One region of the Azospira sp. APE16 genome, then DNA from elsewhere that is predicted to be linked to it. Evidence: predicted binding sites of a transcription regulator. Region 1 holds the regulator's gene; each other region holds the start of a gene.
The links. Region 1 encodes sigma-54, which starts transcription at its own class of promoters, with help from an activator protein. Its sites were predicted from a motif close to TGGCACGCTTNCTGCTNA; they were not measured.
Positions count from the first base shown of each region.

Region 2: a site for sigma-54 is predicted at 1,766-1,783, ahead of adh (aldehyde dehydrogenase). Genes of this name have one in related genera too.
Region 3: a site for sigma-54 is predicted at 1,400-1,417, ahead of ACLSSQ_RS01585 (TOBE domain-containing protein). Genes of this name have one in related genera too.
Region 4: a site for sigma-54 is predicted at 1,855-1,872, ahead of ACLSSQ_RS07200 (hydrogenase small subunit). Genes of this name have one in related genera too.

Region 1 covers NZ_CP179682.1:178,459-181,685, forward strand. Annotated here, with positions in the region: gene recA (recombinase RecA) at 1-2, shown strand, start outside; gene recX (recombination regulator RecX) at 1-454, shown strand, start outside; gene lptB (LPS export ABC transporter ATP-binding protein) at 520-1,266, shown strand; gene ACLSSQ_RS00905 (RNA polymerase factor sigma-54) at 1,333-2,805, shown strand; gene hpf (ribosome hibernation-promoting factor, HPF/YfiA family) at 2,820-3,140, shown strand.
Region 2 covers NZ_CP179682.1:3,084,150-3,087,376, forward strand. Annotated here, with positions in the region: gene ACLSSQ_RS14655 (protein adenylyltransferase SelO) at 1-79, opposite strand, end outside; gene adh (aldehyde dehydrogenase) at 183-1,703, opposite strand; gene ACLSSQ_RS14665 (sigma-54-dependent Fis family transcriptional regulator) at 2,004-3,227, shown strand, end outside.
Region 3 covers NZ_CP179682.1:307,924-311,150, forward strand. Annotated here, with positions in the region: gene ACLSSQ_RS01580 (diguanylate cyclase domain-containing protein) at 1-1,286, shown strand, start outside; gene ACLSSQ_RS01585 (TOBE domain-containing protein) at 1,455-2,285, shown strand; gene ACLSSQ_RS01590 (di-heme oxidoredictase family protein) at 2,373-3,227, opposite strand, start outside.
Region 4 covers NZ_CP179682.1:1,474,850-1,478,076, forward strand. Annotated here, with positions in the region: gene ACLSSQ_RS07195 (hypothetical protein) at 1-1,459, opposite strand, end outside; gene ACLSSQ_RS07200 (hydrogenase small subunit) at 1,960-3,141, shown strand; gene hybA (hydrogenase 2 operon protein HybA) at 3,144-3,227, shown strand, end outside.

The sequences.
Region 1 (3,227 bases):
GACCCCGAGCCTGCGCCAGCGGGCCCTGGGGCTGCTGGCGCGGCGGGAGTACAGCCGGGCCGAACTGGCCCGCAAGCTGGCGCCCCACGCAGAATCCGAGGCTGAGCTGCAGACCCTGCTGGACGACCTGGCGGCCCGCCGCCAGCTTTCCGATGCCCGCTATGCCAGTGAAAGGGTCGCCATCCGCGCCCGCCGCTACGGCGATGCCCGGCTGGCTCAGGAACTGCGGCAGAAGGGCGTGGCCGAGGAAACCGTCGCCGCGGCCCTGGCCCAGGGCGGCAGCGAGCTGGAACGGGCGCGCCAGGTGTGGCAGAAGAAATTCGCCGCCCTGCCCGCCGATCTGGCCGAGCGGGCCAAACAGACCCGCTTTCTCCTCAGCCGCGGCTTTGCCGCCGCCACCGTCCGCCAGGTGCTGCAGGGCGGCTGGGACGACGAGTCCGGCAGCGACTGGTAGAACCCCCGGGCGACACCTCTGGCACAATGCCTTTACGCCCCCGCATTCATAGAATCCGATAGCCCATGTCCGAGCAGAACCCCGACCTCATCGCCAAGCTTTCCGCCAACAACCTGAAAAAGCGCTACAAGTCCCGCACCGTGGTGCATGACGTGTCCTTCGAGGTGGGCAGCGGTGAGGTGGTGGGCCTGCTGGGCCCCAACGGTGCCGGCAAGACCACCTGTTTCTACATGATCGTCGGGCTGGTGCCCTCCGACGGCGGCTCCATCCAGCTGCAGAATCAGGAAGTGACCCACTTTCCCATCCACAAGCGGGCCCATCTGGGCATTTCCTACCTGCCCCAGGAGGCCTCCGTCTTCCGCAAGCTCAACGTGGAGGAGAACATCCGTGCCGTGCTGGAACTGCAGAAGCTGCCCAAGCACGAGATCGACCTGCGCCTGGAGGAACTGCTGGAAGAGCTGCACATCGGCCACATCCGCGCTTCCAATGCCGCCGCCCTGTCCGGTGGCGAGCGCCGCCGGGTGGAAATCGCCCGGGCCCTGGCTACCTCTCCCCGTTTCATCCTGCTGGATGAGCCCTTCGCCGGCGTGGACCCCATCGCCGTGCTGGAAATCCAGAAGATCATCCGTTTCCTCAAGGACCGCAGCATCGGCGTGCTCATCACCGACCACAACGTGCGTGAGACCCTGGGCATCTGCGACCGGGCCTACATCATCAATGAGGGCCGGGTGCTGGCGTCTGGCCGCCCGGATGAGATCGTTTATAATGAAGACGTCCGAAAAGTATATCTGGGCGAGAGCTTCCGTCTCTGACGAGCCCAGTCTCCGAGTCTTTCCCTCAACCCGCTCATTGCCGCCGGCCCCTTCGGCCCCGGGTCCATGAAACCAACCCTCCAACTCAAACTCTCGCAGCACCTGGCCCTGACGCCACAGCTGCAGCAGTCCATCCGGCTGCTGCAACTGTCGACGCTCGAGCTGGAGCAGGAGTTGGAGAAGTATCTGCTGGAAAACCCCCTGCTGGAGCGCGAGGACGAGAACTACGAGCCCTCCTACAGCGGGAGCGAAGGCGAATACGCCGGCAGCACGGCCGAGGCCGCTGCTGAGAGCCCGGGGGATGGCGGCGAGTCCAGCGAGGGGGCCGACAGCCACGGTCCCGAGGAAGTGCGGGAAGAGCCCCGGGACAGCCTGGGCGAAGGCGAGGACTGGTTTGCCGAAGGCAGCTACCCTTCCGCCTCCCGCGACGAGGACGAGGATTCCGACTTCCAGGAAGTGCAGGCCGCCAACACCTCCCTGCGCGACCACCTCAACTGGCAGCTGGGCCTGATGCAGCTCTCCGAGCGGGACCGGCAGCTGGTCAGCTTCCTGATCGAGGCGCTGGACGAGGACGGCTACCTGACCCAGCCCCTGGAGGAGCTGCAGGAAGCCCTGCCGGAAGAGCTGGAAATCGACCTGGACGACCTGCAGATCGCCCTGCGCCACCTGCAGCACCTGGACCCGACCGGTGTCGGCGCCCGCACTCCGGGCGAATGCCTGGCCCTGCAGCTGGAAGCCCTGCCGGCCGACGAGGTGCGGGACCAGGCCCTGAAGCTGGTGCGCCATCACCTGGAACTGCTGGCCGGCCGGGACTTCACCAAGCTGAAGAAGCTGCTGGGCTGCGACGACGAGCGCCTGCGCGCCGTCACCAACCTGGTAAAGAGCCTCAACCCCCGGCCCGGCGCCCAGTACGCGCCCCTGGATGCCCGCTACATCACCCCGGACGTGGTGGTGAAGAAGGTGCGCAACCAGTGGACCGCCAGCATCAATCCGGACGCCTACCCGCGCCTGCGCATCAACCGGCTCTACGCCGAGATCCTCTCCAAGCAGCGCGGCTCCAGCCTCTCCGGCCAGCTGCAGGAGGCCCGCTGGCTGATCAAGAACGTGCAGCAGCGTTTCGACACCATCCTGCGCGTGTCCCAGGCCATCCTGGACCGCCAGCGCCAGTTCTTCGAACACGGCGAGGTGGCCATGCGTCCCCTGGTACTGCGGGAAATCGCCGAAACCCTGGGCCTGCACGAATCCACCGTCTCCCGGGTGACCACCCAGAAATACATGGCCACCCCCCGGGGCATTTTCGAACTCAAGTATTTCTTCGGCAGCCACGTGGCCACGGATACGGGGGGCGCCTGTTCGGCCACCGCCATCCGGGCCCTGATCAAGCAGCTGGTGGCGGCCGAAGACCCCAAAAAACCCCTTTCGGACAGTCAAATATCCGAAATTCTTGGCCAACAAGGCATTGTTGTGGCGCGTCGAACCATTGCAAAATACAGAGAAGCGCTCAACATTTCGCCGGCCAACCTACGCAAGTCCATCTAAAAAAGGAGCGAGCCATGAACCTGCACATCACCGGACATCACCTGGAAGTCACCCCGGCGATCCGCGACTACGTCACTGCCAAGCTGGAGCGGGTTACGCGTCACTTCGACAGCGTCATCGACGTCAACGTCATCCTCACCGTGGAAAAGCTGAAGCAGAAGGCTGAAGTCACCGTGCGCGTGCCCGGCAAGGACATCCACGTGGATGCCGAGGATGCCGACCTGTATGCCGCCGTGGACACCCTGATCGACAAGCTGGACCGCCAGGTGCAGAAGTACAAGCAGAAGGCCCAGGATCACCACCGCGACACCATCAAGAATCACATCGAAGAGTGATCTGATTCCCTCTCCGGGACTGGGACGAAAGGCATAGGCGGCGGGGTCGTTTTCCGTTATGATCCCGCCACTTTTCGCCTGGTATCC
Region 2 (3,227 bases), 890 kb from region 1:
GCACGGCGAAGCCGGGCAGGTCCCGGGCGTAGCTGTTGTCGAAGGGGAAAGTGAAGGCGGGGGCGGTAGGAGCGGACATGCCTGAGTAGAGCGGCGCCCGGCGGGAAAGTTCGCCCAGCCGCTCCATAAAAAAAAGGGGCGCAGCCCGCACCGGCCGCGCCCCTGCCAAGGGAGGAGACGTTTTAGAAGAAGCCCAACGCCTTGGGGCTGTAGCTCACCAGCAGGTTCTTGGTCTGCTGGTAGTGGTCCAGCATCATCTTGTGGGTCTCGCGACCGATGCCCGATTCCTTGTAGCCGCCGAAGGTGGCGTGGGCCGGGTAGGCGTGGTAGCAGTTGGTCCACACCCGGCCGGCCTTGATGCCGCGGCCCATGCGGTAGGCGGTGTTGCCGTCCCGGCTCCACACCCCGGCGCCAAGGCCGTAGGGGGTGTCGTTGGCGATTTCCAGGGCTTCGGCTTCGGTCTTGAAGGTGGTCACGGCCAGCACCGGGCCGAAGATTTCCTCCTGGAAGATGCGCATCTTGTTGTGGCCCTTGAACAGCGTCGGCTGGATGTAATAGCCCTCGGCCAGCTCGCCACCGAGGCGGGCCCGGTCGCCGCCCACCAGGCATTGGGCGCCCTCTTCCTTGCCGATGGCCAGGTAGGACATGATCTTGTCCATCTGCATCTGGGAGGCCTGGGCGCCCATCATGGAGTCGGTGTCGAGGGGGCTGCCCTGCTTGATGGCCTTGACCCGGGCCAGTACCCGTTCCATGAAGTGGTCGTAGATGGATTCGTGGATCAGGGCCCGGCTGGGGCAGGTGCACACTTCGCCCTGGTTGAAGGCGAACAGCACCAGGCCTTCGATGGCCTTGTCGAAGAAGTCGTCGTCGGCGGCGGCCACGTCGGCGAAGAAGATGTTGGGGGACTTGCCGCCCAGTTCCAGGGTGGCGGGAATGAGGCTGTTGGCGGCAGCCTGGGCGATGACCCGGCCGGTGGCGGTGGAGCCGGTGAAGGCGATCTTGGCGATGCGCTTGCTGGAAGCCAGGGCCATGCCGGCGTCGCGGCCGTAGCCGTTGACGATGTTGAGCACGCCCGGGGGCAGCAGGTCGGCGATCAGCTCGGCCAGCACCAGGATGCTGATGGGGGTGGATTCGGCGGGCTTCAAGACCACGCAGTTGCCGGCGCCCAGGGCCGGGGCCAGCTTCCAGGCGGCCATCAGGATGGGGAAGTTCCACGGGATGATCTGGCCCACCACGCCGAGGGGTTCGTGGAAGTGGTAGGCGATGGTGTTTTCATCGATCTCGCTGATGGAGCCTTCCTGGGAGCGCAGACAGCCGGCGAAGTAGCGGAAGTGGTCGGCAGCCAGGGGAATGTCGGCGTTGAGGGTTTCGCGGATGGCCTTGCCGTTATCCACCGTCTCCACGTAGGCCAGCATTTCCAGGTTGGCCTCGATGCGGTCGGCGATCTTCAGCAGGATGTTGGAGCGTTCGGTGGCGGAGGTCTTGCCCCACTTGTCGGCGGCGGCGTGGGCGGCATCCAAGGCCAGCTCGATGTCCTCGGCGCCGGACTGGGCGGCCTGGGTGTAGGGCTTGCCGGTGATGGGGGTGATGACGTCGAAGTACTGGCCCTTGACCGGGGCCACCCACTTGCCGCCGATGAAGTTGTCGTAGCGGGCCTTGTACTGGTGTTTGGCGCCGGCGCTGCCGGGGGTCGCGTAAAGCATGGTGTCTCCTTCCGTTTTTATGGGGATCGAACAAGGCTCCAAAAAGGGAACCCGGCTTCTCCTTATCAAGGGCCGTGCCAGCACCGCCCCCCAAGCCCAAGCCATTGATTCCTATGGCACCACTCCCTGCCGCCAGCGGCGGCCGCCGCCCCGTGGCACGTCCCGTCCCGGCACAGCTGTACCAAAATGACACACCCGGCCGGACACTTCCGGGGAAAGCATTGCACCGGGGAAACAGAGGGCTATACTCGCCGGACCACACCATCCGACCCGTCAGAGGCCGGAGCGAAGGAGACATTGATGAACCATCCGCACCCGCGGGCTGGCGCTCCCTTGCTGCGCCAGGCCCGACGCCTGTTTCTCGAGCAGGGCGAGCTTCCCCCCGGCCTGGTGGACGAGCGCCTGCTGCGCTCCTGGCACCGCAGCCGCGGCGCCGGCCTGGAGCCGGTGGGGCGCAACCCGGAAACGCCGCGCCTCTCCGAACAGCACCTGCGCCAGGCCCTGGAGCGCCACCAGGAATTCGTCGCCCACGCCGAGCCGGTCATGGAATACCTCTACGCCCAGGTCCAGGCCTCCCACAGCATGGTGGTGCTGGCCGACAACCGGGGCCTGCTGGTGCATGCCCTGGGGGACCCGGACTTCCTCGGCAAGGCCGAGCGGGTGGCCCTGGCCCCCGGCGCCTCCTGGCACGAGCAGCACCGGGGCACCAACGCCATCGGCACCGCCCTGGCCGAAGGCGCCGCGGTGGAAATCCACGGCGCCGAGCACTTCCTCGAACGCAACACCTTCCTCACCTGCGCCGCCGCCCCCATCCTCGATCCGTCCGGCAAGCTCCTCGGCGCCCTGGACATCTCCGGCGACCACCGCAGCCACCATCCCCATACCCAGGGCCTGGTGCGCACCGCCGCCCAGATGATCGAAAACCGGCTGCTGCTCTCCCGCCACCGCCGCCACATCCGCCTGCACCTGCATCCCCGGGCCGAAGGCATCGGCACCGTGGCCGAAGGGGTGCTGGCCCTCTCGGAAGACGGCTGGATCGTCGGCGCCAACCGGGCCGCCCTGGCCATGCTCGGCCTGCAGCCGGCGGACCTGGGGGCGACGCCCCTGGAGCGGGTGCTGGACAGCCGCAGCGAGGACCTGCTCGACTGGGGCCGGCGCCAGGGCCAGCAGGCCCTGCTGGTGAGCACCCGGCGCGGCGGCAGGCTGTTCCTGCAGATCCACGCCGGCAAGGCGCCCATCCCCGTCGGCGTTGCCGCGGCTAGCACCCCGCCCCAGGACGCCCTGGCCGCGCTGGATACGGGCGATGCCCGGCTGAAAGCGGCCCTGGACAAGGCCCGCAAGGTGGCAGGCAAACCCATTCCCCTCCTGCTCCACGGCGAATCCGGAGTCGGCAAGGAGCTGCTGGCCCAGGCCATCCACCGCAGCAGCCCCCGCCGGGAAGGCCCCTTCGTCGCGGTGAACTGCGCCGCCCTGCCGGAAAACCTGATCGAGGCCGAACTCTTCGGCTACGCCCCCGGCGCCTTC
Region 3 (3,227 bases), 130 kb from region 1:
TGGCCTGCCTGCCCCTGGGGCCCGACTGCCTGGAACGCAACTGGCTGGCCGACCCGGGGCTGGCCCGCGCCATCCTGGCGGCACCCCACGGCCCCTTCGACAACGGCCGGGTCATCGGCGACGTGGTGGGGCCCGGCGCCTTTGCCCGCTCCGAGCGCTACCCGGTGCTGGTGGTGGCCACCGCCGACGAGGCCCGGGTGCTGGCGCCGTGGCGGGACAGTCTGCCCAGCTACTGGGTCATCGCCCTGGGCAGTAACATCGGCCTGGCGGCCCTGGCCTATTTTGCCTACCACCAGCTGCTGCGCCGCCGCCGCGCCCTGGAGGCCCTGCGGGAAGCCAACCAGGGCCTGGAGGCCCGGGTGGCCCAGCGCACCGCGGAACTGCGCCAGCGCGAGGCCCAGGCCCGCACCTTCATGGACACCGCCATGGACGCGGTGGTCGTCCTCGACCAGGAGCGGCGGGTGCTGGAATTCAACCGGGCGGCGGAGCGGCTCTTCGGTTTCCGCGCCGAGGAACTGCTGGGCCGCAGCGTGGAGGAGTTCATGCCGGAGCAGACGGTGCCGATCCACCGCGCCCTGCTGGCGGAAGCGGCCGCCGGCCATGCCGCCGATGGGGCCGGCCACGGCCGGGAGATGCTGGCCCGCGCCGCCGACGGCCGCGAATTCCCGGTGGAAGTGAGCATCGGCAGCACGGAACTGGCGGGGGGCCGGGTCTTCGTCGGCATCCTGCGCGACATCAGCGAACGCAAGGCGGTGGAAGAGGAGCTGCAGCGCCTGGCCACCACCGACGGCCTCACCGGCATTCTCAACCGCCGCGCCTTCACCGCCGAGGCCGAGCGCCTGGTGGCCCTGGCCCGGCGCCACGATCACCCCCTGACCCTGTTCATCCTCGACGCGGACAAGTTCAAGAACATCAACGACAGCCACGGCCACCCGGTGGGCGACCAGGTGCTCCAGGCCCTGGTCCGCGCCATCGGCGGCGGCCTGCGCCAGAGCGACGTCTTCGGCCGCCTGGGGGGCGAGGAATTCGGCCTGCTGCTGCCGCAAACGCCGCCGGCCGGGGCCCACCAGCTGGGCCAGCGCCTGTTGCAGGCGGTGCGCCAGGTGCGGCTGCCCCTGGCCCAGGGCGAACTGTCCTTCAGCGTCAGCATCGGAGCCTCCCTCCTGGCCGGTCCCGGGGACGACCTGGTGGCCATGATGCACCGGGCCGACGCCGCCCTCTATGCCGCCAAGGCCGGCGGCCGGGACCGGCTGGCCTGGGAAGGCTGGCAGCCCCCCGCCGTCTGAGCGCACTGGCCTGGGGCGCCGGGCCCTCCGGGCGACCCAAGGCGGGGCCCGGCCCCCGGCCCCGGGGTACCCCCATTCCCGCCATTGCCGGGAAATTCCCCTAAGTCCTTGTCCGGCATGGGCTTTGCTAACCGTTATATATTCGAAAAATAACGAAGGAAAGCCGCCATGAACGACCAGCCCGTTAGCGACATTGCCGATCAACTCAGCCCCGACCGGGTCACACCCCTGCGCCTGTACCCGGTGGCGGGCATTCCCGGTCCCTTTGCCGTGGCCGCCGGCCACGACCGTCTGGCCTGGCTGGAGCGGGCCGCCGTGGCCGACGCCCTGGCGGTGGGCGCCGAGGCGGCCGGGGAGGCCCGCCGCGCCGCCGAGGAACTGAACAATCTGGCCGGCGAACGCCTGGCCGAATGGGAGGCAGAGGATGGTGGGGAAGGCAGTGGCCGCCTGCGCCTGACGCCCCGGGGCCGGCGCCTGGCCATGGTGCTGGTGGCCCTGGCGGAGGAACGGCAACTGCTGCGCCAGCGCTGCGGCGGCCACTTCGATGCGGATCTGCAGCTGCTGGAGCGGGTGGCGGTGCGCACCAGCGCCCGCAACCAGTTCTTCGGCCGGGTGCAGGCGGTGGAGCGGGGGCCCCTGCTCGATCAGGTGCTGCTGGCCCTGCCCGGCGGTCGCCTGCTGCGGGCCAGCGTCACCCCGGAGAGCACCCGCTGCCTGGGCCTGGCTCCGGGCCAGGAACTGGTGGCCCTGGTCAAGGCCTCGGCCACCCTGGTGCTGGGTAGCGGCGAAGGCAGCGACTACGCCGACTACAACCGCCTCGGCGGCATCGTCCAGCGCATCCAGGAAAGCGGCGAACGGCGGGAGATTGTGGTGGACCTGGGCCACGGCCTCACCGGCGTCGCCAACGCCGGCGCCGACCTGGCCGAACCCTTCGCCCCGGGCCAGCCGGCCTGGATCGCCTTCCGTCCCTCGGCCGTGCTGCTGGGTCTCGTCAGCTGAAAAAAAGCGGGGAAGGGGCCGGGTGTCGCAACCCCGTCCCGTTCCCCGCCAACACTCCGCTGGAGTGGGCTCGACGCAATATTTCGGCTACAGGGAGCGCAGGAAGGCGAACAGTTCCTCCCGGGCTTCCCGCGGCAGGCGGCGGAAACGTTCCCGGGCGCTGCGGGCTTCGCCGCCGTGCCACAGGATGGCCTCGCTCAGGTCCCGGGCCCGGCCGTCGTGCAGCAGCTGGCTGTGTTCATTGATCTCGGCGTAGCGCCCCAGGCCCCACAGGGGCGCGGTGCGCCACTGGCGGCCGCTGGCCCGGTAGTCGGGGCGGCCGTCGGCCAGGCCCTCGCCCATGTCGTGCAGCAGCAGGTCGGTGTAGGGGTGGAAGATCTGCCGCGCCAGGGCCGGCCAGGGCGCATCCCCCGTCTCCAGGGCGGGGCGGTGGCAGACGGCGCAGCCGGCGGCGGCGAAGCGGGCCTGGCCCCGTTGCACCGCCTGCCGCTGCCCTTCCGTTTCCCCTTGGCGCCGGGGTGGCGGGGCCAGCAGGCTAAGGTAGGTGAGCAGATCCTGCAGCTGGGCGGCGGAGAGTTCCGGGCTGCCGCCGGAGACGGCGATGCGGCAGGCCTCCTGGCGGCGGGTGCAGTTTTCCGCGGGGAACAGGGGCGAAGTGATGCCCAGGTCTCCCACCATGGCGCCGGCGATCTGCTGGGCTAGGTCCGGCATGTTGGCCTTGAGACCGAAGCGTCCCGCCGCTGCCTTGCCGGCCGTCACCTGCCAGACCTGGTTTACCGCTCCCTTCACTCCGTCCGGCTTGGCCTCCCGGGCCATCTGCCGGAGAGTGGCGGCGGGCACTGCCTGCAGCAGGCCCAGGCCGAACACCGGCGGGCCGACCCGGGGTGAAGTGAGGGCATCGTCCAGGGTGCCGTAGGCCGTTTCGCTGAAAATGATCCGGGG
Region 4 (3,227 bases), 1.3 Mb from region 1:
CGGCGCTCTGGATGGCACGCCCGGCCTCGGCCACGGTCTGGGCGGTGTGGTCGAAGCTGCGCCCGGCGGCGGCGAAACCGCCGCAGGCCAGTTGCACGGCTTCGGCGCCGGCGCTGAGCTGGCCCATGGCCTGGCTGCCGGCCCGGTTGAAGCTGGCGACGCAGCTTTCCAGGGTGGCGGCGGCATTTTTCAGTTCCGTGGTGACGCCCTGCAGATGGCCGGCCACCTTGCCCATGAGCTTGTCGGTCTGCTCCGTCAGGCGCTCCTGCTGGGCCTGCTGGCCGCCGCCGATGGCCTCGGAGACGCCGGCCACCTGCTGGGCGAGCTGGCCGGCCAGCTGGGCCATGGATTCCTGGATGGCTTTTTCCAGGCGCTGGCTGCTGGCCTCGAAACGCTGGCCGGTGGCTTCCAGGCTTTGCAGCAGGCGGTCCTGGCGCTGCTCCGCCTCCCGCTCCTGGCGTCCCAGCTGTTCGCCGATCTGCTGACCCACATTGCCCAGCAGGCCGTCCAGAGCCTGGCTGATGCCGCCGGCCACCGCCTTGCCCTGCTGGGCCTCCATCCGTTCCAGGGTCTGGGTCAGGCGCTCCAGGGGCGCGCGGATGCTGTCGCCGACGGCGCCGGCCAGGCCCGCCGTCATGTTCTCCAGCTGGCGCTGGCCGGCCTGTTGCTGCTGCTCCAGCAGGCTGGCCATGGCCTGGCGCATTTCCGCCACCAGGGCCTGGCGCAGCTGGGCGGCCTGTTGTGCCGCCTGCTGGGCGGCGCCCTCGCTGGCGCCCACCAGGCGGGCCAGGTATTCCTCGCCGATGCCGGTGTCGAAGAGACTGTCGATGAGCTGGTTGAGGCGTTCCACCTGGCGGTAGCGGGCCACCACCAGGGATTTTTCGACCCAGGTGAGGAGCATGGCCAGGCCGATGGCGATGGCGGAAATCTTGAAGGCGTGGCCGACGCCCTGGATCAGCTCCCTGAGGCTGCCCCGCACCACGTCGGCGCTGGCGGAAACCTCGAAGTGGGTGAGGCCGACGATGAGGCCGGAAAAGGTGCCGAGGATGCCGATGCCGGTGAGGATGCCCGGCAGGTGCTTGTAGAACTCGGCCCGCAGGGGCGTATCCACCAGGGCCTGTTCGGTGAGGAAGCTTTCCGCCAGGGCCGTGGCGCGCCAGCGGGGGCCGGCCTCGGTGCGGGTCGGGTGCAGGGTCTGGGCGTATTCGCGCCACAGGTGGGCCAGGGGCGGGGCGCCCATGATGTCGCGGCCGATCTGCTGGGGATCGGGGTTGCCGCCGCTCTCCCGCAGCTGCTCCAGCTGCCCGATGGTGCGGCGGAAGAGGCGGCCCAGGCCCAGGGCGGGCAGGACGAAGCGGAAGATGAAACCGGTGCAGATGGCCGCCAGGAGCAGGGCGATGACCAGCATGTGGCCCGGAATGTCGGTGGCGGCGAGGAGGGAAGTGAGGGAGGAAGGCATCGGGCCCGGCGGGTCAGGGTGGTCGGCAAAGGCGGCAACGAGCCCGGATTCTAGCACCCCGGCCCGGCGCTGCTGCCGGTGGCCTCCGCTGCCGCAGCGGGGGAGCGGTGCGGGTCCGGGATTGATGCGGGTTTGGGGTGGCTGGAGGCCGGCGCCGTTCCTGGCCTCCAGCCATGGCATGGCCGGGAGGCACTTGCCGCCTGCCCTGGAGGCAAGGGGTGTCCGAGGTGGTCGTCGCCAGGGCCTGGGTGGGAACTGTTTGCATCTGTCATCTTTGCAGAGTGGAAAGAAAGTTTCCAGGTGTCGGCTTTGTGACGTCGCAAGGTTTACAACTTTATGAAACGCCATTTTACGCGAGTTCCGTAGCTGCTTGATTGTTATGGTTTTGCCCTGTCTGGCACGGTTCTTGTAATCGTCCCACCCCAATAAGGGCGCGGCGATCCCCGCGCAACCATGCAAATAGCCCCGTGGGAACGGGGCAACAGACCGAGGGTGAGGCCATGCAAGAGCAAAAACTCCAGTCCCTGGAAATCCACGAGCACGTCATCGAGGCGGCCAAGCGCCTGGAAATGGGCCGCCGGGAATTCCTCCAGTTCTGTACGGCCATGGCCGCCACCCTGGGCCTGCCGGCCGGGGCCGAGGCCGCGGTGGCCGAGGCGGTGGCGGTGAAGAAGCGCCCCTCCGTCATCTGGCTGCACTTCCAGGAATGCACCGGCTGTACCGAATCCATGCTGCGGGCCGAGCATCCCACCATCGAGAAGCTGATTCTCGACGTCATCTCCCTCGACTACCACGAGACCCTCTTCGCCGCCGCCGGCCACCAGATCGAGGCCGCCAAGCAGGCCGCCATGAAGGCCAACAAGGGCCAGTACCTGCTGGTGGTGGAAGGTGCCATCCCGACCAAGGATGGCGGCATCTACTGCAAGGTGGGCGGCAAGACCGCCATCGACATCGTCAAGGAATGCGCCACCGACGCCGCCGCCATCATCGCCATCGGCTCCTGTGCCTCCTGGGGCGGCATGCCTTCCACCGACCCCAACCCCACCGGGGCCGTGGGGGTGAACAAGATCATCGACAAGCCGGTGGTGACCATTCCCGGCTGTCCGCCCAACCCCTACAACTTCCTTTCCACCGTGGTGCACTTCCTCACCTTCGGCCAGCTGCCGCCGGTGGATGAGCTGGGCCGTCCCAAGTTCGCCTATTCCCGCCTGGTGCACGAGAACTGCGAGCGCCGCGCCCACTTCGACGCCGGCCGCTTCGCCATGGAGTTCGGCGACGAGGGCCACCGCAAGGGCTACTGCCTGTACAAGCTGGGCTGCAAGGGTCCCGAGACCTACGCCAACTGTCCCACCATCCTCTTCGGTGACGCCGGCGCCGGCACCTGGCCCGTGGCCTGCGGCCACCCCTGCATCGGCTGTACGGAGCAGGGCGTGGGCTTCCAGAAGCCCATCCACCAGACCGCCAAGGTCATGACCTACGCCCCGCCCGCCTCCTTCCCGCGCATCGTCGAGGAACAGGGCAAGGGCGCCTCCCTCGGTGCCGCCGCCGTGCTGGCTGCCGTGGCCGGGGCCGCCGCCGGGGCCGGGGCCATGGTGGCGAAGAACCTGGGTCTCTCCCACGCCGCCGAGGAGGCCGAGAAGGCCAAGCAGTCTTCCGAACAGAAACCCGCCGAGAAGGTGTGACCATGACTTCCCGTCGCAATTTCCTGAAAGGGACGCTGGCGGGGGGCGCAGCCGCGGCTGCGGTCTCCGTTTCGGTGAGTGGCCCG